3 regions of the Allorhizobium sp. DMC15 genome follow, and region 2 is predicted to be linked to each of the others. Evidence: riboswitches for the same ligand, from Rfam matches in the RefSeq annotation. Region 2 holds a riboswitch; each other region holds the start of a gene.
What was found. A riboswitch is a leader RNA that binds a small molecule or an ion and turns the genes downstream of it on or off. The one in region 2 is predicted to bind thiamine pyrophosphate.

Region 1: it holds a riboswitch for thiamine pyrophosphate, as region 2 does, so the genes downstream of both, thiB (thiamine ABC transporter substrate binding subunit) here and thiD (bifunctional hydroxymethylpyrimidine kinase/phosphomethylpyrimidine kinase) in region 2, are expected to answer to the same signal.
Region 3: it holds a riboswitch for thiamine pyrophosphate, as region 2 does, so the genes downstream of both, thiC (phosphomethylpyrimidine synthase ThiC) here and thiD (bifunctional hydroxymethylpyrimidine kinase/phosphomethylpyrimidine kinase) in region 2, are expected to answer to the same signal.

The regions. Positions count from the first base shown of each region.
Region 1 is NZ_JBQUZB010000004.1:143,181-149,868, forward strand. Features, by position in the region: gene ACT53S_RS18330 (ABC-F family ATP-binding cassette domain-containing protein) at 1-436, shown strand, start outside; gene ACT53S_RS18335 (ABC transporter ATP-binding protein/permease) at 433-2,223, opposite strand; TPP riboswitch at 2,357-2,471, shown strand; gene thiB (thiamine ABC transporter substrate binding subunit) at 2,564-3,541, shown strand; gene ACT53S_RS18345 (thiamine/thiamine pyrophosphate ABC transporter permease ThiP) at 3,549-5,207, shown strand; gene ACT53S_RS18350 (ATP-binding cassette domain-containing protein) at 5,197-5,940, shown strand; gene ACT53S_RS18355 (M48 family metalloprotease) at 6,188-6,688, shown strand, end outside.
Region 2 is NZ_JBQUZB010000001.1:281,570-288,257, reverse strand. Features, by position in the region: gene coaBC (bifunctional phosphopantothenoylcysteine decarboxylase/phosphopantothenate--cysteine ligase CoaBC) at 1-71, shown strand, start outside; gene ACT53S_RS01445 (MmcQ/YjbR family DNA-binding protein) at 68-421, shown strand; gene ACT53S_RS01440 (class II glutamine amidotransferase) at 431-1,255, opposite strand; gene ACT53S_RS01435 (pirin family protein) at 1,501-2,412, shown strand; gene ACT53S_RS01430 (GFA family protein) at 2,482-2,877, shown strand; gene thiD (bifunctional hydroxymethylpyrimidine kinase/phosphomethylpyrimidine kinase) at 2,884-3,708, opposite strand; TPP riboswitch at 3,761-3,857, opposite strand; gene ACT53S_RS01420 (HAD-IA family hydrolase) at 3,976-4,647, shown strand; gene ACT53S_RS01415 (peptide chain release factor 3) at 4,723-6,306, opposite strand; gene dut (dUTP diphosphatase) at 6,394-6,688, shown strand, end outside.
Region 3 is NZ_JBQUZB010000004.1:196,973-203,660, reverse strand. Features, by position in the region: gene thiC (phosphomethylpyrimidine synthase ThiC) at 1-1,747, opposite strand, end outside; TPP riboswitch at 1,838-1,958, opposite strand; gene ACT53S_RS18620 (MBL fold metallo-hydrolase) at 2,020-3,105, opposite strand; gene ffh (signal recognition particle protein) at 3,413-4,984, shown strand; gene ACT53S_RS18610 (chorismate mutase) at 4,995-5,315, shown strand; gene rpsP (30S ribosomal protein S16) at 5,381-5,755, shown strand; gene rimM (ribosome maturation factor RimM) at 5,879-6,457, shown strand; gene trmD (tRNA (guanosine(37)-N1)-methyltransferase TrmD) at 6,464-6,688, shown strand, end outside.

The DNA of each region.
Region 1 (6,688 bases), on a different contig from region 2:
CACGGTGACCTCGACCATCGCTCCGGCCAATCCGGACGCGCCGGATGGTCGCTGGATCGAATATGCGGGGGGCTATTCGGATATGCTTGCGCAGCGCAAGGGTGTCGAAGACGAGCGCAAACGAGCGGAGAAAGCCGAAAAAGCAAAGACCCAGGAGAGTGCAGGCGCCAAACCGGCCGATAGCGGCTCAAAGAACAAGGGCAAGCTCTCTTTCAAGCAGAAATTTGCCCTGGAGAACCTGCCGAAGGATATGGAAAAGGCAGAGAAGGAGATCGCCGCGCGCGAGGCTAAGATGGCCGACCCCAACCTCTTTGCCAAGGATCCCGCAACCTTCAACAGGCTTGCTGCCGAGATGGAGAAGCTCCGCGCCGATATTACGCGCTGGGAAGAGGAATGGCTGGAACTCGAAATGCTGCGCGAGGAACTTGAAGGTTAAGCAGGCTTCTCTGGCGCGTTATTCATCACGCGCTCAAGATGCACCAGCCTTGCCCCGGTGGCCTGCGCGAAAGCGGCGGAACGACCGATGTAAAGCAGGGTGGTGTCGGTCATTTCGCCCAGCAGAGCTGCCAAACGAGCCTCGGTCTCCGGTTCCAAGCCTTCCAGCACATCGAAGAATACGACCCAGCGGGGCTTGCGCAGGAGAATGTTGGCAAATGCGAGGGCCATCTGCTCATCCTTGTCGAGAAGCCTTTCCCAGCGCGCGCGCTCCTCAAGTCGCGTGCCGAGATGCCGCAAGCCCACCCTTTCCAGGGCGGATCTCAAGTCCTCGTCTGTAAACTTTGCGGAGGGCACCGGATAAGCGAGAAGGCTGCGCAGCTTGCCTTCGGGCAAGTAGGCAATCTGTGGGACAAAGAGGATTTCGGCACCGGCCGGAAGCAGAATTCGTCCCTTGCCGAAAGGCCACAAGCCCGCAAGGGCATTGAAAAAGAGCTTGCGATTGACGCCCTGGTCACCGTTGACCATCACATGTTCGCCTGGCGCGATCTCCATGTCGCGTTCCGCGAGGCGAAATGCGCTGCCGTTATTGTCTGCTGACGCGGCCACGCCAATTTCGAGGGCTTTCAGGCGCAACACCCCGTCCTCGGACATCGAGATCTCTATATTGCCGGAATTTGTGTCCGTTTGGTCCATGGTATCGAGGGCAGCGCGAAACACGGTGACCCTCAGCAGTGCGGCTCGCCAGTCGGCGATCTGGCCGAAGTTGTCGACATACCAGCGGAGCGCGGAATACACCTGAGTGAAAGCCGCTGCCGCCATCATCAGGCCGCCGAAGGTAATCGTCCCCGCAAAGTAGGCGGGTGAGGCAATCAGGATTGGGACGATAATCGCCAGCCAACCGAAACCTGCCGTGACCCAAGTGAGATTGGTCAGCGCGAGCGCCAGATTGCGGATGGAGCCCAAGACGCTGTCCAGCGTTTGATGGATGTGCCGCTTTTCGGTGTCCTCTCCCCGCGCAACGGCGATCGCTTCAAGATTCTCATTGGCGCGCATCAGCGAAAAACGCAGGTCCGCCTCGCGCGCATATCGCTCGGCGTTCAGGGTCGACAGCCGTCTGCCGACAAGACGGCTGAGGAGGGAAGCGGCAAGGGCATACAGGATCGCGCCCCAGACCATGTAGCCTGGGATTCGGAAGCTCCAGTCTCCGAGCTTGAAGACGAAGTCGCTCGACAGACCCCAAAGCACCCCTATGAAGCTCACCAGAAGGATCGTCGCGTTGAACAGGCCGATCGACAAAGAAGTCGTCATTTCTGCCAGCTTGCGTGCGTCTTCATGCAGTCGTTGGTCCGGGTTGACCCCGAGCGGGCTCGTCATTGACAGACGAAACGCCCGGCGTCCTGCCAGCCACTGGTCGATTACGTCGCGGGTCAAGCCCTCGCGCATGTGCAGTGCCGTCATCTGGTTCAGCCAGGCCTGAACGACGTTCAGGACGAGAAGTGCGCCGGCAATCACAGCGAAATTTCGCAGTTCCTGGAGAAATGCCGGCAAATTGCGCTGTTCCAACGCGTTGTAGAAGGGCGCGTTCCAGTGGTTGAGCAGAACGGTCCCGTAGGCAGTGGCGAGGATGACCACGACCAATGCGAGCGCGAAGGCAAGGATACGGTTGCGGATGGCTGAATGCCAGAAGCTGTGAAGCGCGATGGCCATCTGCTTGCGGAAACTCGCTTCAACTGAGGCGATGGCCTGCTCAGCAGAGGCCGGCTTTCCGCTCATGTCACTCGTCATGCCTCTTCTTGCCCCGGAATATTCAGCACAGTCTGATTGTCTGCGTACCATGGCTGCATTGCGTTTCAATTACCAATCGAGCGCGCCTGGCCCAGCCATCTTGCACTCGCAGGAGCGGCGCGCTATCTCCTTGTTTGCTCTAACGGGGTGCCTTCCGATCTGACTTTACCGGAATGCTGAGAGGCGTCAGCCAACCCGCGGAACCTGATCCGGCTAACACCGGCGGAGGGATTAGACGCGTCGATCGCAAACGCCCTATCCCGATATCAATGATTTTTTGGAGGAGGGCGTCATGCCGTCATATCTCGCTACCTGTTTCCGCTCCGGCCTCGCGGCTGCCATGTTGACTGTCGGCTTCACCTTGCCTGTCCGGGCGGACGACAAGGTCCTCACCGTCTATACCTACGAAAGCTTCATTTCCGAATGGGGCCCCGGACCGAAGGTCAAGGAAGCTTTCGAGAAGACTTGCGACTGCAGCGTGAACTTTGTCGGTGTCGCGGATGGGGTGGCTCTTCTGACGCGGCTTAAGCTCGAAGGCGAGGGGTCGAAGGCCGACGTCGTTCTTGGCCTCGATACGAATCTCGTTGATGAAGCCAAACAGACCGGTTTGTTCGAAAATGCAGGGATCGACGCATCGAAGGTCAGTGTTCCCGGAGGCTTCCGTGACGACGTCTTCGTCCCCTATGACTACGGCCACTTTGCCGTGATCTACGATACCCAGACCATCAAGACGCCACCCAAGAGCCTCAAGGATCTGGTCGAGGGTGACCCGAGCCAGAAGATTGTCATTCAGGATCCTCGCACGTCCACGCCCGGGCTTGGCCTGTTGCTCTGGGTGAAGTCGGTCTATGGCGACAAGTCGGCAGAGGCCTGGACAAAGCTGAAGGGTCGCATTCTCACCGTGACCCCCGGCTGGTCGGAAGCCTATGGCCTGTTCACCAAGGGCGAGGCGCCGATGGTGTTGTCTTATACGACGTCTCCGGCCTATCACATGGTTGCAGAAAACACTGACCGCTATCAGGCGGCCGACTTCTCCGAAGGGCATTACATTCAGATCGAGGTTGCCGGCATCCTGAAGAATGCGCCGGAGAAGGATCTCGCGCGACAGTTCCTGGCCTTCATGCTTGAGCCTGGTTTCCAGGACACGATCCCAACGAACAACTGGATGATGCCGGTTGCAGCCACTTCCGAGCCGCTCCCCTCTGCCTTCGAAACGCTCGTCCAGCCGAAGACGACCTTCCTCATGACTCCGGCCGAAGTTGCGGCCAACCGTCAGGCCTGGATCGACGAATGGCTGAAAGCCATGACACTCGACTGAACCGCTGATGCTGCGTCCGCTGCACCAGTCCCGCCGACAGAGGCTGCCTGCGCTCGCGGGCGGCCTTCTCGTCCTCGGCCTTACTTCAGCCTTTGTCGGCGTGGCTCTCATTTTCCTGCTTTCGGGCCGGGCAGGTGGCTTGTGGCAAGCTTTTTCCGACCCGGTGGTCCAAGCCGTGCTCGGGTTCACGTTGTGGCAAGCTCTGCTTTCCACATTGATCGCCGTCGGTCTCGCGGTCCCCGTTGCCAGTGCGCTGGCGCGCCAACCGTCTTTTCCCGGCCGGCAATGGCTGATCCGGCTCATGGCAGTGCCCATGGGTTTGCCGGTCCTGATCGGCGCGCTTGGCCTGATCGGCATCTTCGGCCGCAACGGCTTGGTCAATGATGCGCTTGCAGCGCTCGGGTTCTCGCAACCGATTTCAATCTATGGGTTGTCCGGTATCTTGATTGCCCACGTGTTCTTCAATTTGCCGCTTGCGACCCGGCTGATGCTCTCGGCCCTGGAACGCGTGCCTGCGGAATACTGGCGAACGACGGCCAGTCTTGGTCTTTCGCCTCTCTCCAGCTTCCGCTTTGTGGAATGGCCGGTGCTTGCGCGTGTCATCCCGGGTGCTGCCGGGCTGATCTTTATGCTCTGTGTCACCAGCTTCACGCTCGTCCTCATCTTCGGTGGTGGGCCGGCTGCGACCACGATCGAGGTGGCGATATATCATGCACTCCGTTTCGATTTCGATCCGGCGCGGGCGGTGTCGCTGGCCTTCGTCCAGATCACGGTGACGGCCTGCGTTCTGGCGGGTCTCAGCTTTCTACCGGCAGTGTCCGATACCGGCGCGACAAGCGGCCGGACGGCTATCCGCTACGATGGCCGTCGCCCCGTCGTCCTGCTCCTGGATGCCATTGTTCTGGCGTGTGCGGGACTCTTTCTCGCACTGCCGCTTGGCCAGATCGTGGCGTCGGGCCTGAAGGCCGATCTCATGGGTCTCATAGGGCAACCGGCTTTTCGACAGGCAGCAACAACCAGCCTTATCGTCGCGACCGTTGCGGGCCTCCTTGCCACAGGAGGGGCTTATGCCGCCATTGCCGCGCGGGGCGTGCTATCTACCGGTCCATCGGCAAAGACATGGCCTGCGCGCTTTTATTCCGCGTGCCTCGTGGGGGTTTCGTCGCTGGTCTTGCTGATCCCCACCAGTGTGCTCGCCACAGGCTGGTTCCTGGCACTCAGGCCGCATGGGGATATTGTTGAATTTGCGCCCGTCGTCGTCGTGGGTATCAACGCGCTGATGGCTTTGCCGTTCGCCGTTCGCGTTCTCGAACCCGCCGTTTTCGAACACCGCACGCGCACGGCGCGCCTGTCGGAAAGCCTGGGCTTGTCCGTCGGCCAGCGACTTCGTCTTGTCGACTGGCCGGTCCTGAGGGGACCGCTCATGACAGCCTTCGCCTTCACCATGGCTCTTTCGCTCGGCGATCTCGGCGCGGTCGCGCTGTTCGGCTCGGAGAATATCTCAACGCTGCCGACCCTGATCTATGCCAGAATGGGCAGCTACCGCAGCCATGATGCGGATGGTCTCGCGTTGATCCTGGGCGTCATTTGCCTGACCCTGGCCCTTGTTGGCGCATCCGGTTCTCCCCGCGGCGATTCACAGAAGGAGCGGGCCCATGCCCCCTAAAGCTTCCGCTTCCATCCGGCTCGATCACGCCCGGCTTACGCTCGGACAAAACCAGTTCCTGTTCGACTGCGACTTCGCGCCCGGCGTCATCACCGCTGTCGTCGGGCCATCGGGCGCGGGAAAATCAACTCTGCTCAATCTGGTTTCCGGTTTTGAACGCGCCGAAAGTGGCGCGGTTCTGATCGGCGGACAGGATGTCACCCAGCTTGCTCCGGCGGATCGGCCCGTTTCTCTGGTCTTTCAGGACAACAACCTGTTCTCCCATCTCGATCTGTTCACCAATATCGGCCTTGGAATTCACCCTGGCCTGAGGCTGCAGCCGGCCGACCGCATGGCCATATCCGAAGCGCTCGATCGCGTCGGGCTTTCCGGATATGAGCGGCGCTTGCCGGGGTCTTTGTCGGGCGGAGAGCGTCAACGGGTCGCGTTTGCACGTGCGCTCGTGCGTCGGCGTCCGGTCTTGTTGCTGGATGAGCCATTCGCGGCGCTCGATCCGGGACTTCGGGCCTCCATGGTTGATCTGCTTGCCACGCTGCACCGCGAGACCGGCGCCACAGTGCTTCTCGTGACGCATGATCCACGCGATCTCGCTCGCCTGGCCAGCCACGTCGTTTTCATTGATGGCGGCAGCGTGCTGATCGATGCACCGACGGGGCAATTTCTCGAACGAATCGATCTTCCCCCCGTCCGCGACTTTCTCGGCATAGATCTTTCCGGGGAACCTTCGCCTTAATTTGGTCGTTCGCTGCTGTCATGCGGCCAGAGAATGGTTGCCCAGCGCGGCAGGGGCTTGGTCAATGCGGTTGCGGCCACTATGGTCTAGAGCATGCGACAGTTTCGCATTATGGAATGAGCCGATGGATCGCGATTGAACGATTCTGGTGCCGGGTAACGGATACTCCTCCCGGGCTGACCGAAAGGTCAGACGATCGGGCACAGGGTGAAGGGGCAGGATGCAGTTTTTCAGCCGGAACAGCGTGATGGCTGCCGATGTTGATCGGCGGCGCCGGCCTGTAAGGCTTGCGTCGACGGTGGCAGCGTTCGTCGTGAGCGGCCTGGTCTTGTCGTCCTGTCAGTCGCTTTTCGAGCAGGCCTATGAGCCGTCGGTCTCGCCGTCCAGCAATCCGCAGATCGTTGAGGAAGTGCAGAAGGGTGACCCTCGTGCGCAGATGGGTGCACGCGAGCATCCCCGCATTGTCGCCTCCTATGGGGGCGAATATTCCGACGCGAAGACCGAACGTCTCGTCGCCCGTATCGCCGGAGCACTGACGGCGGTATCGGAGAACCCGAACCAGTCCTACCGCATCACGATTCTGAATTCGCCGGCGATCAATGCGTTTGCGCTGCCCGGTGGCTATCTCTACGTGACACGTGGATTGCTGGCCTTGGCCAATGACGCATCCGAGGTCGCCGCCGTCCTCAGCCATGAAATGGCTCACGTCACGGCCAATCACGGCATCGAACGTCAGCGCCGTGAAGAA
Region 2 (6,688 bases):
TGTCGAAGGAGGACGTGGCCGAGCGACTGGCGCTGTGGATCGCCACGCAAATGTCGGGTGCCTCGGCATGAGCCTCTTCACCCGCGACGGATTTACCGCTTTTGTCGAGAGCCTTCCGGCCACCAGCCAAGTCGACCAGTGGGATAGCCGGGTCGGCAAAGTCGGGGACAAGGTTTTTGGCCTGCTGTCCGACAACGACCGGCACCTGGCCTTCAAAGTCAGCGAGGAAAGCTTCGAGATTTTGACCGCCTTGCAGGGCGTCTCGCAGGCGCCCTATTTCGCCAAGCGGAAATGGGTGAGCGTCGCCCCGGATACGGAGCTTCAAGAGGCCGAGCTTACGGAATATCTGCAGCGATCCTACCGAGCTGTCGCTGGCAGCCTGACACGCAAGCTCCGGCGGGAACTGGGGATCGACGACTGAGGCCGGAGATCAACCGGCAAGCGCGACCGACCGGATCTGTGGCATGTCGATCCGTGCCGATACCGGCTTGAACTCCGCGGCCTCCAGGCCCTTGGCGCTCAGGATGACGGCACTCGAAGGCGGAATTTCCACCCAGGTGTCGGCTTCGTCGTTGAGCGGTTCGGACACGAGGCAGTAGCTGCCCTTCGGCCCCATGGGCGCAGCATAGAGCGTCGGGGCGAATTCGTCGGTGGAATAGCGAACGGCATAGAGCGTGTCGCCGTCCGAAAAGGCTGCGGTCATGCGGACGCGGGCTGCGCCGGTCAAATGCAGGCTGATCTGCTCGACGAAGCCGACCGCCTCGCTCATGGCTGCCAGCGGGCGCTCCCTGAGGCCGAACTGCAGGGCGAGCAGGAAAAGCAGCTCGCTGTCCGTCGTGCCGACGCGGGCATTGAAATGCGCGTCGTCGAGCATGGCTTCCATCGGCCGGCGGATGCGGTCGAAATGGTCGATCTGGCCATTGTGCATGAAGGACCAGGTGTCATGCACGAAGGGATGGCAGTTGTCGCGGCGGGTCGAGCCGTGGGTGGCGGCACGGACATGGGCGAGGAAGAGCGGCGAGCGAATCTGGCGGGCGAGGCTTTTCAGATTGCAGTCGGACCAAGCCGGCAGGACGTCGCGGAAACGACCCGGTTCCGGCCGGTCCCCATACCAGGCAATGCCGAAACCGTCGGCATTGGTCGCGGTCTTGGCGCGAGTCGCACAATGGGACTGTTCGATGAGCGAGTGGGCAGGCGAGGTGACGAGTTCCTCAAGGAAGATCGCTTCTCCGCGATAGGCTGCCCAACGACACATGCGTTTCACAACTCCGGAAGGCGCCGACACGAAGGCTGCCCGACGCCAGTGTTCGCCTGATAAACTAACGATTCGCAAACATCTCCACTTTCATGACAGAAATTTGTCGGCGGCAGCAATTGTTTTCTGCAGTGCAGCACGAGCAAATGTGAACACTGCGTTCCGTCCGGCCCTGCTGCAGCCACGGGGAAGAGCGGCTATATTGCGCCTCAATCAACGCATTTCGGCCCGAGGAGCCAGTCCCGATGTCCATTCGTCCCGTCAAGCATGAGAGCCGCGCCACTCCGACCATGGAAGGTGCCGGCGTGAAGCTGCACCGCGTGTTCGGCTTCGGCGATCCGTCGATGACCGACCCCTTCCTGATGATGGACGATTTCCGCAACGACGATCCGGGCGATTACATCCGCGGCTTTCCCTGGCATCCGCATCGCGGCATCGAGACGATCACCTATGTGCTGGCCGGCACCGTCGAACATGGCGACAGCCTGGGCAATCAGGGCATGCTGGGCGCCGGCGACCTGCAATGGATGACGGCCGGTAGCGGCATCATGCACCAGGAGATGCCGAAGGGCGATTTTGCCGGACGCATGCATGGCTTCCAGCTCTGGGCGAACCTGCCATCCTCGCTGAAGATGACCAAGCCGCGCTACCAGGACATCAAGTCGGCCGACATTCCTGTTGTCGTGGATGACGACGGCACATCCGTGCGGGTCATCTGTGGTGACTTCTGGGGCAAGAGCGGCCCTGTCGACGGCATTGCCGCAGAGCCCGTCTATCTCGACATCTCGGTGCCGCCGGGCAAGCGCAAAACCTTCCCCGTCGATACCTACCGCTCAGCTTTTGCCTATATCTTCGCCGGCTCCGGCTCGTTCCGCGATGCGTCGAAACCCTTCGGCGTGAAGGTGGAGAAGGAGTATATGGGCGAGGAGCTCAACATCCGCGACCTCTCCGGCAATCGCACGCTCGTCGTCTTCGACACCGGTGACGAGATCACCGTTCAGGCCGGCGAGAAGGGCATCCGCTTCCTTCTCGTCACCGGCAAGCCGATCAAGGAGCCGGTCGCCTGGCATGGCCCGATCGTCATGAACAGCCGCGAAGAACTGATGCAGGCGATGAAAGAGCTGCAGAACGGAACTTTCATCAAGGCCGATCATTAACCTCCCGCAGTCAAGTTCATCTCGCCCGGCGTCCTCCAGCGCCGGGCTTTTCTTTGCCCGGAGGATGCCATGCGGGTGACGGGATCATGCCAGTGCGGCGAAGTTCGCTACGACGCGGAGATCGATCCGCTGCGGATCGGGATCTGTCATTGTACCGATTGCCAACGCCTGACCGGGTCTGCCTATCGCGTGACGGCTGCAGCCCTCCCCGGCAGTCTTGGCCTCGTCTGCGGGGAACCACGGCGCTACCGCAAATTCGGTGAGAGCGGAAAGCCGAGCGACCAGTTCTTCTGCGGCAACTGCGGTTCGCCGCTCTGGCGCGAAAGCGCCGACGGGGCCATCGGTATCCGGCTCGGCACCATTGACCAGCGACGGGAGCTCAAGCCTCACCACCAGTCATGGCTGAGCTCCGCCCTGCCCTTCGTCTTCGATATCCGCGACCTCGAGTGCCACGCCGACAGCTGAAAATTTTCAGTTCCTCGAATCGACCGACCACAGGGCGTGGAAATGGTGCACCGGGCCATGGCCCGATCCGACAGACAAACTACCCGAGGTGCGCACAGCCTCTTTAAGCCATGCCTTTGCGGCACGCACCGCGTCCTGCGGTTCGAGCCCCTTGGCAAGTTCCGCCGCGAGCGCGCTGGACAGCGAGCAACCGGTGCCATGGGTGTTGGGCGTGGCAATGCGGGATGCCTCGAACCAGGTCACCTGCCCCTCCGCCACCAGAACATCGGGACTTTCGTGACCGGCGAGATGCCCGCCCTTGACCAGCACGCCTTTCGCCCCAAGCGCCGTCAGCCGCACGGCCTGGGATTCCATGATGCGGCGGTCGGAGGCTTCCGGATCTCCGAGCAGGGCTGCGGCCTCGGGCAGATTGGGGGTTACAAGTGTTGCGAGTGGCAGCAGACTTTCTTTGAGGACTGTAACGGCCGCGGGATCGAGCAATGCGGCGCCACCCTTGGCGATCATCACCGGATCGAGCACGACGGGAATGCCGCGATGAGGGCTCAGGGCTTCTGCAACGGCCCGCGCAATGCCGGCATTGGCGATCATGCCGATCTTCACCGCATCGACGCGGATATCGGCAAAGACCATGCGGATCTGTTCTGCAACGAAATCCGGATCGAGGGGACGTACCGCCGAGACGCCTTGCGTGTTCTGGGCGGTGAGCGCGGTGATCACGGCCATGCCATAACAGCCCCGGGCGGCAAAGGTTTTGAGATCGGCCTGGATGCCGGCACCACCGGAGGGATCGGAGCCGGCGATGGACAGGACGTTGCGGATCGGATTGGTCATCGGCGCGCTCCCTTCGACGGTGGAGCGGCGGCGGACTCGGGCAGCCAACTGCCGGATAGACCGAACGACTCCCTCCGCCAGCATGATCTGGTTCAGGTTCAAAGGGTGCTTCTCAGCCCGGCTTTCGCCGGACGCCCCTGTCTGCGTCCTGTCTATCTCAGACCGGTCTGCCTGTCACCGGCGCGACTTGTCTTTGATCAATTCATTTGCCGCTTGTCGCCAAATTGGTTACCTGCCTCCCGTTCCCCCAGCATCAGGTGTACGCTCTTGACCATTTCCCCCTCGCCTCTTCCCGCCCGCTCCTATCACGGCTTCCTGTTCGACATGGACGGAACGCTGCTCAACTCGATCGCCGCCGCCGAGCGGGTCTGGGGCCGCTGGGCGGCGAAAATGGGGCTCGATGTCGAGGCTTTCCTGCCGACCATGCATGGCAAGCGCGGCATCGATACGATCCGGGGGCTGAACCTTCCGGGCGTGGACGTCGTCGCCGAAGCGCTGGAAATCGAGCGCGGCGAGATCGAGGATGTCGAAGGGATCGTGCCGATCGCCGGGGCGATCGAGTTTCTGAACGCGCTTCCGGCCGAGCGCTGGGCGATCGTCACCTCGGCGCCCTCGGCGCTTGCCCGCGCCCGGATCGCGGCCGCCGGGCTGCCGCAGCCGCTGAAGATCGTCACGGCGGAAGACGTCAAAATCGGCAAGCCGGATCCGGCCGGCTACAGGCTGGGCGCAGAGCGACTGGGCGTCGATCCGACCCATTGCCTGGTGTTCGAGGATGTGATGGCGGGCGTGCTGGCCGGCGAAGGGGCCGGCGCCGATGTCATGGTGATCACGGCCACCCATACACATCCGCTGGAAACACGCCACCCGAGCCTGCACGGCTATGAGGGCGTGACGGTGGATGTCGATGGTGAAGGATTGATCCGGCTGCGTTACTGCTAAGGCCGCTGCGAGGCTGGTCTCACGAGCGCAGAGCGGCATGCGCCCCATGGAGCGCATGCCGGACATGTGAGGCGATCACGCCGCCTTGGCGACGTGATATTCCTTGATCGCGACCATTTTGATCGCCGGATAACGCTCCGCCTCGTAGCGCAGCGAGAACTGGTCCTGCGCCATGAAGACGGGATCGCCGTCCAGATCGCGGCAGATATCGCCGCGTCGCTGGGTCATGAACTTTTCCAGATCATCCTTGTTGTCGGCCGAGATCCAGCGGCAGACGGAGAAACGCGACATTTCGAAGGAGACCGGCAGCGTGTATTCGGCCGACAGGCGTTCCTTCAACACGTCGAGCTGCAGCGCACCGACGACGCCGACGATGGCCGGCGAGCCATCTTCCGGCGAGAAGAGCTGGACGACGCCTTCTTCCGCCATCTGCTGCAAAGCTTCCTTCAGCTTCTTCGCCTTCATCGCATCCTCCAGCCGCACGCGGCGCAGGATTTCCGGCGAGAAGTTCGGCACGCCCTGGAAAACGAGGTTTTCGCCTTCGGTCAGCGTATCGCCGATGCGCAGCGTGCCATGGTTGGGGATGCCCACCACGTCACCGGCAAAGGCGGTGTCGGCCAGCTGGCGCTGCGAGGCGAAGAAGAATTGCGGTGCCGTCAGCCCCATCAGCTTGCCGGTGCGGGCGAGCTTGGCCTTCATGCCGCGCTCCAGCTTGCCCGAGCAGATGCGGGCAAAAGCGATGCGGTCGCGGTGGTTCGGGTCCATGTTCGCCTGGATCTTGAAGACGAAGGCCGTCATCTTTTCTTCCGAGGCATGCACGGTTCTGACATCGGCCACCTGGTCGCGCGGCGGGGGCGCATAGGCACCCAGCGCATTGATCAGATCGCGCACGCCAAAATTCCGCAAAGCCGAGCCGAAGAATACGGGCGTCATGTGGCCTTCCAGGAAAGCCTTCTGGTCGAAGGGACGGCAGGCCTCGACGGCGAGCTCCAGTTCATCGACGAAAGCCGCACGCTCATTTTCCGGCAGGTGATCGGCAACACTCTGCGGGCCGTTGACCTTGGTCGGCTCGGCCTGGGTGTCATTGCCCCGGAAGGTGCTGTTGGCCAGATTGTAGGAGCCACAGAAGCTCTTTGAGCGGCCGACCGGCCAGGTGATCGGGGCCGTGTCGAGCGCGAGCTTCTCTTCGACCTCATCCAGGATCTCGAAGATATCCCGGCTTTCGCGGTCCATCTTGTTGACGAAGGTGATGATCGGGATGTCGCGCATGCGGCAGACTTCGAACAGCTTCAGCGTGCGCGGCTCGATACCCTTGGCGGCGTCGATGACCATGACGGCGGCATCCACGGCCGTGAGTGTGCGGTAGGTGTCGTCGGCGAAGTCTTCGTGACCGGGCGTGTCGAGAATGTTGAAGACATTGCCTTCATATTCGAAGGTCATCACCGAGGTGACGACCGAAATGCCGCGCTCGCGCTCGATCTTCATCCAGTCCGACCGGGTCTGGATGCGATCCTTCTTGGCCTTTACTTCACCGGCGAGCTGGATCGCACCGCCGAACAGCAGCAGCTTTTCGGTGAGCGTCGTCTTGCCGGCGTCCGGGTGGGCGATAATAGCAAAGGTGCGGCGGCGGGAGACCGCCTCTGCGAGCGTTTCAGCCATGTCTCAGGAATTCCTTTTGGTCGGCGGTTATCTAGCGTTTCGACAGCCAATATGCAATTGAGCGCGAGAAACAAAGGAACCTCGCCCATGTCCGCCGTTCGCTCCGATGTCCTTGGTCCCATGCTCAATCTGAAGCGTCTCTCCCATGGCGAGGGGATCGATCTGCCGGCTTACGAAACGAGAGGTGCTGCGGGCATGGATCTGAGGGCGGCCGTTGCCGAGGATGAGCCGACGACGTTGGCGCCGGGAAAGCGCGCTTTGATCCCGACCGGCTTCATCTTCGAGATCCCCCACGGCTTCGAGGCGCAGATCCGGCCGCGCTCCGGCCTTGCTTTCAAGAACGGGATCACCTGCCTCAACACCCCCGGCACGATCGACAGCG
Region 3 (6,688 bases), on a different contig from region 2:
GCCCCTCCTTCTGGGCCTCTGCTCGGATGTCATGCGAGATGCGCATCGAGCAGAATTTCGGCCCGCACATCGAGCAGAAATGCGCGACCTTGTGCGCCTCCTTCGGCAGGGTCTCGTCATGCATCGAGCGCGCCGTCTCCGGGTCGAGCGACAGGTTGAACTGGTCTTCCCAGCGGAACTCGAAACGGGCACGGCTGAGTGCATCGTCGCGCAGCTGCGCCGCCGGGTGCCCCTTGGCGAGATCGGCAGCATGGGCCGCGATCTTGTAGGTGATGACACCGGTTTTTACGTCGTCGCGGTCGGGCAGTCCCAGATGCTCCTTCGGCGTGACATAGCAGAGCATGGCCGTGCCGAACCAGCCGATCATCGCGGCACCAATGCCGGAGGTGATGTGGTCGTAGCCGGGTGCAATATCCGTCGTCAGCGGCCCCAGCGTATAGAAGGGGGCCTCGCCGCAGGTCTTCAGCTGCTTGTCCATGTTCTCCTTGATCTTGTGCATGGGAACATGGCCGGGTCCCTCGATCATCACCTGGCAATCCTTGCCCCAAGCGATCTGCGTCAGCTCACCCAGCGTCTCCAGTTCGGCAAACTGGGCGGCATCATTGGCATCGGCAATCGAGCCGGGGCGCAGTCCATCGCCCAGCGAGAAGGAGACGTCGTAGGCGCGGCAGATGTCGCAGATCTCTTCGAAATGCTCGTAGAGGAAGCTCTCCTTGTGATGATGCAGGCACCACTTGGCCATGATCGAACCGCCGCGCGAAACGATGCCGGTGACGCGGTTGACTGTGAGCGGGATGTAATGCAGCCGGACGCCGGCATGGATGGTGAAGTAGTCGACGCCCTGCTCGGCCTGCTCGATCAGCGTGTCGCGATAGACCTCCCAGGTCAGGTCCTCGGCGATACCGCCGACCTTTTCCAGCGCCTGGTAAAGCGGAACGGTGCCGATCGGCACGGGCGAATTGCGGATGATCCAGTCGCGGATGTTGTGAATGTTGCGGCCGGTCGAGAGATCCATGACCGTGTCGGCGCCCCAGCGGATCGCCCAGACCATCTTCTCGACTTCCTCGGCCATGGAAGAGGTGACAGCCGAGTTGCCGATATTGGCGTTGATCTTCACCAGGAAATTCCGGCCGATGATCATCGGCTCCAGTTCCGGGTGGTTGATGTTGGCCGGGATGATCGCCCGGCCGGAGGCGATCTCCTGGCGGACGAATTCCGGCGTGACGTGATCCGGGATTGCGGCGCCAAAGCTTTCGCCGTCACGGACGAGCGCTTCCTTCGCGGCTTTGCGGCCGAGGTTTTCGCGGATCGCTACATATTCCATTTCCGGCGTGATGATTCCGGCGCGGGCATAGGCAAGCTGCGTCACCGCCTTGCCGCCCGTTGCGCGCAGCGGGCGATGATTCACGGGAAACACAGGCGTCATTTTCTCGGCAGAGACGAAGCCGTTGTCCTCGGGCTTCACGGCACGGCCGTCATAGGCCTCGACATCGCCGCGTGCCCTAACCCAGGCTGTCCGGTGCCGGGCAAGTCCCTGATCGATGGCGATGGTCGCCTGTGGGTCGGTATAGGCACCCGAAGCGTCATAGACATTCACAGGCGGTTCGCCGGAGGTCGGATGCAGCGCGATCTGGCGCAGGGGCACGCGGATGTCCGGGTGCATGCCGCCTGCCAGGAAGATCTTGGTCGAAGCGGGAAGCGGCCCGGTGGTGACGTCGGGCTTTGGGAAGTTAGGGGCAATGTTCATCATGGAGCTCCAAGTGTTCAGGTTGGAGACCCAGTCATGTCAGCCGGAATGATGGAAAGACGCCACGGGATTCGGGTTTCGAATCGTCGTTTTGCAGCGCTCGCACCGTCCCTACGCCAGTATGAACTGGATCAGGTTCAACGGGTCACCGCGCTGCCTGTTCGGCGTAGCGATATCTCAGCCCCTTGTCGGGACACCCCTGGTGAATGCGTGAAGTGTGGTCAAAAGGGAGAGCCGTGTCAACGCGGCTCGTGTCTCTTGGGTCTTGCCCCTCAAGCGTTTGTGAGAGGCACCTCGAACTGCTGGCCGGGTCGCAGGCCCTTGAAACGCTCATTGCCGATACCGGCCGCAGACATGGCCGTCACAAGCGCCTTCGGCGGATCGTCGATGCCTTCATTGGTCAGCTGGAAGGTGCCGAAATGGTGGCCGATGCCGAAGGCTGCACCGCTCAAGCGGAACCCTGCGATCGCTTCTTCCGGGTTCTGATGCTGCGCCTTCATGAACCAGCGCGGCTCATAGGCGCCGATCGGCATGATGGCGACCCGGATGTCACCATGTTTCGCCCTGATTTCGCGGTAATGCTTGCCCTCGGCATAGCCGGTGTCACCGATATGGTAGATCTTCCCGCCTGGAGTTTCGATGACAAAGGCGGCCCAGAGCGCCATGCGCCGGTCGCCCATGCCGCGCGCCGACCAGTGATGGCAGGGCTCGCAATGGATGACGACACCGTTGTTGACTTCTAGGCGATCACCCCAGTCCATCACATTAGCCACGATCTCAGGTACGTCGTCGCGGATGATGGTGTCATTGCCGAGCGGGGTCACGATCCGTGGCTTGTCCCGTTCGACAAGGCGTTTCAGCGTGGCGATGTCGAGATGGTCGTAGTGGTTGTGCGTCACGATGACGATGTCGATCTTCGGCAGATCATCGAAATCGACACCCGGCGGATTGTTGCGCTTCGGCCCGGCAAAGGAGACCGGGCTTGCGCGTTCCGACCAGACCGGGTCGGTCAGGATGTTCAGCCCTGCCGTCTGGATGAGCAGGGTCGCATGACCGACCATGGTGACGACAAGCCGGCTTCCTTCGACACGCGGCTCAGGCTTGGTCGTGACGAAATCCGCAGCTGTCACCGCCTTGGGCCAGGCGATCTTGCCGCCTTCGAACTGCCAGCGTAGGAGATCGGTAAAGCCGCGAGGCTCTTCGCCGCCCGGGTTGAAGAACACCTTGCCGTCGAAATGATCCGACAGGGGCCCGGTATAATAGCGGTTGCCCGCCTGCGCTTCGCGCATGCCGAGACCTCCCAGCGTTGCGGCAACAAGGCCGAAGCCCGACCATTTGAGAAAGCTGCGTCTGTTCATGGCTCACCCATATGTGGTTTCGTCAATTCTACGGCAATAGGCTCCTGGCAGATCGCCGGCTGTGGCGGAATCCCCGAAAATCGGGACTTCGCTTGACTTCCCGGGCGTTTTCCTGTTTATCCGCCGCAATCTGCGAAGAGACGAGAACTCCGAGCCGCCGACCGGGACCCGAGAAGGTATAAAGAGATCCCGGAGGTCAACACCCGACAGCGCGTTGCGCCCTCGGGTGCTTTTTGGCTTTGCGTCTTGTTTTCCGCGTAGAGAAGACCGAGGTTTGGGTTTCCCCGAACCATGCAAGGAAGAGCCGATGTTTGAGAACCTCCAGGACCGTCTTGGATCCATTCTGAATGGACTGACCGGCCGTGGCGCACTGTCCGAGGCGGATGTCTCGGCCGCTCTGCGCGAGGTCCGTCGTGCCCTTCTGGAAGCCGACGTGGCGCTGGAAGTGGTCCGCGCCTTCACCGACAAGGTCCGCGAAAAGGCCGTCGGTGCGGCGGTTCTGAAGTCGATCAAGCCCGGGCAGATGGTCGTCAAGATCGTCCATGACGAGCTGGTGGAGATGCTTGGCACGGAAGGGGTTTCCATCGACCTCAATGCCGCAGCCCCCGTCGTCATCATGATGGTCGGTCTGCAGGGATCGGGTAAGACGACCACCACCGGCAAGATCGCCAAGCGCCTGACCGATCGCGAGAAGAAGAAGGTCCTGATGGCCTCGCTCGACACGCGTCGACCGGCTGCCCAGGAACAGCTTCGCCAGCTCGGCGTGCAGACCGGCATCGATACCCTGCCGATCATCGCCGGCCAATCGCCCACCGATATTGCATCGCGTGCTGTGCAGGCGGCCAAGCTCGGCGGCCATGACGTGGTGATCCTCGACACCGCCGGCCGCACGCATATCGACGAGCCTCTGATGATCGAGATGGCCGAGATCAAGTCTCGCGCCAAGCCGCATGAAATCCTGCTCGTCGCCGACTCGCTGACCGGCCAGGACGCGGTCAATCTCGCGCGCAATTTCGACGAACGCGTCGGAATCACCGGCCTCGTTTTGACCCGCATGGACGGCGACGGCCGTGGCGGTGCAGCGCTCTCGATGCGTGCCGTCACCGGCAAGCCGATCAAGCTGATCGGTGTCGGCGAAAAGATGACGGAACTCGACGAGTTCCACCCGCGCCGTATCGCCGACCGTATCCTCGGCATGGGCGATATCGTTTCGCTGGTCGAAAAGGCCGCCGAGAACATCGATGCGGAAAAAGCCCGCGCCATGGCCGAGAAGATGGCCAAGGGCAAGTTCGACCTCAACGACCTCGCCGAGCAGATCAAGCAGATGCAGGCCATGGGCGGCATGGGCGGGATCATGGGCATGATGCCGGGCATGTCCGGCATGAAGGACAAGATGGCCGCTGCCGGCCTCGACGACCGCATCTTCAAGCGCCAGCTCGCCATCATCTCCTCGATGACCAAGGCCGAGCGCGCCAATCCCGACCTGCTCAAGCATTCCCGCAAGAAGCGCATCGCGGCCGGCTCCGGCACGGATGCGTCCGACATCAACAAGCTTCTGAAGATGCATCGCCAGATGGCCGACATGATGAAGGCCATGGGCGGCAAGGGCAAAGGCGGCATGATGAAGCAGATGATGGGCGGCCTTGCCTCGAAAATGGGCCTCGGCGGCATGGGTGGCGGCATGGGCATGCCGGATCTGTCGAAGATGGACCCGAAGCAGCTCGAAGCGCTCGCCAAGCAGGCCGAAGCCGCTGGCATCAAGCCGGGCGGTTTGCCCGGTCTGGGCGCTGGTGGCCTGCCGGGTCTCGGGCCCCCCAAGCTTCCCGGCCTCGGTGGTGGTGGTTTCCCGGGCCTTCCCGGTTTGCCGAAGAAGAAGTGAGAGGGCGCCGATGATTGATCCGTCCGTCAAGGAGCAGCTTTCCGGCTATCGCCAGTCGATCGACAACATCGACGCGGCGCTGGTCCACATGCTGGCGGAACGCTTCCGCTGCACCAAGGCCGTCGGCGTGCTGAAGGCCACACACGAATTGCCGCCCGCCGATCCGGCGCGCGAGGAATACCAGATCACCCGCCTGCGCCGTCTGGCCCAGGATGCCAATCTGGACCCGGATTTCGCCGAGAAGTTCCTGAACTTCATCATCAAGGAAGTCATCCGGCATCATGAAGCCATTGCCGCCGAACATGGCGGTGTCACCGAAAAGACCGCCTGACGGCGGCCTCAACAAGAACAGGGTTCGCTCCGGCGGCCCGGACTCAAAACCCAAGGAGTATTCACATGTCCCTCAAGATTCGTCTCGCCCGCGGTGGTTCCAAGAAGCGCCCGTACTACCAGATCGTCGTTGCCGACGCCCGCGCTCCGCGCGATGGCCGCTTCCTCGACAAGGTCGGTTCCTGGAACCCGATGCTCGGCAAGGACAACGAAAAGCGCGTCGAGCTTGACGTAGACGCCATCAAGGCCTGGGTTGCCAAGGGCGCACAGCCGACCGACCGCGTTCTGCGCTTCATGGCAGAAGCCGGCATCGCCGAGCGCGCTGCCCGCAGCAACCCAGACAAGGCGAAGCCGGGCAAGAAGGCCCAGGAGCGCGCTGCCGAGAAGGCACAGAAGGCAGCCGACGCTGCTGCCGCCGCTGCGGAAGCCGCTGCAGAATAATCGGCAAAAAGCCGTTTTCAGCGGGCGGTGGGGTGACCCACCGCCCGTTTTTGCGTTTTCTTTCCCCGCCGTTCCGCCTAAAAGGAATGTCGAACCGATGCATCTGCAGGACCGTTCTCACCGATGAGCAAGCTTGAAAACCCGATACTGATGGCCGTGATCGGTGCCGCCCAGGGGCTCCGGGGCGAGGTGCGGGTCAAGACCTTTACCGAGGATCCGCTGGGTCTCGGCGACTACGGGTTCCTGTATGCCGCCGATGGCCGCAAGTTCGAGATCCTCGAAATCCGCGACGGCAAGACGGTCGCCATCGTCCGCTTCCGCGGCATCAACGACCGCAATGCTGCCGAAGCGCTGAACGGTACCGAGCTTTTCGTCGACCGTGATGCGCTGCCGGACGATGATCTGGACGAAGACGAATTCTACTATGCAGACCTCGAGGGGCTCGAGGTCTATGACGCCGAGAACAATCACTATGGCGCGGTGACCGCCGTCTATGATTTCGGCGCCGGCGATCTGCTGGAGCTCAAGGGCCCAGGCAAGCGGCCCGTGCTCATTCCCTTCTCCGAGGCCGCCGTGCTGGAGATCGATCTCGAGGGCGGGCGCATTCTCGTCGATCCGATCGCCGCCGGCCTGAAGGACGACGGCGAGGAAAAGCCTTACGGCAATGCCGGCGGCAAGCCGCGGCCGAACAACGGTCGCTGAATGCCCATGCCCTTCAAGGCTTCCATCCTGACGCTCTATCCCGACATGTTTCCGGGGCATCTCGGCCTGGCGCTTGCCGGACGCGCGCTGGAGCGCGGCGACTGGTCGATCGAAGCGGTCCAGATCCGCGATTTTGCAGAGGACAAACATCGCAGCGTTGATGATACGCCCTCGGGCGGCGGTGCCGGCATGGTGCTGCGTCCCGATGTCCTGGCGCGGGCCATCGATTCC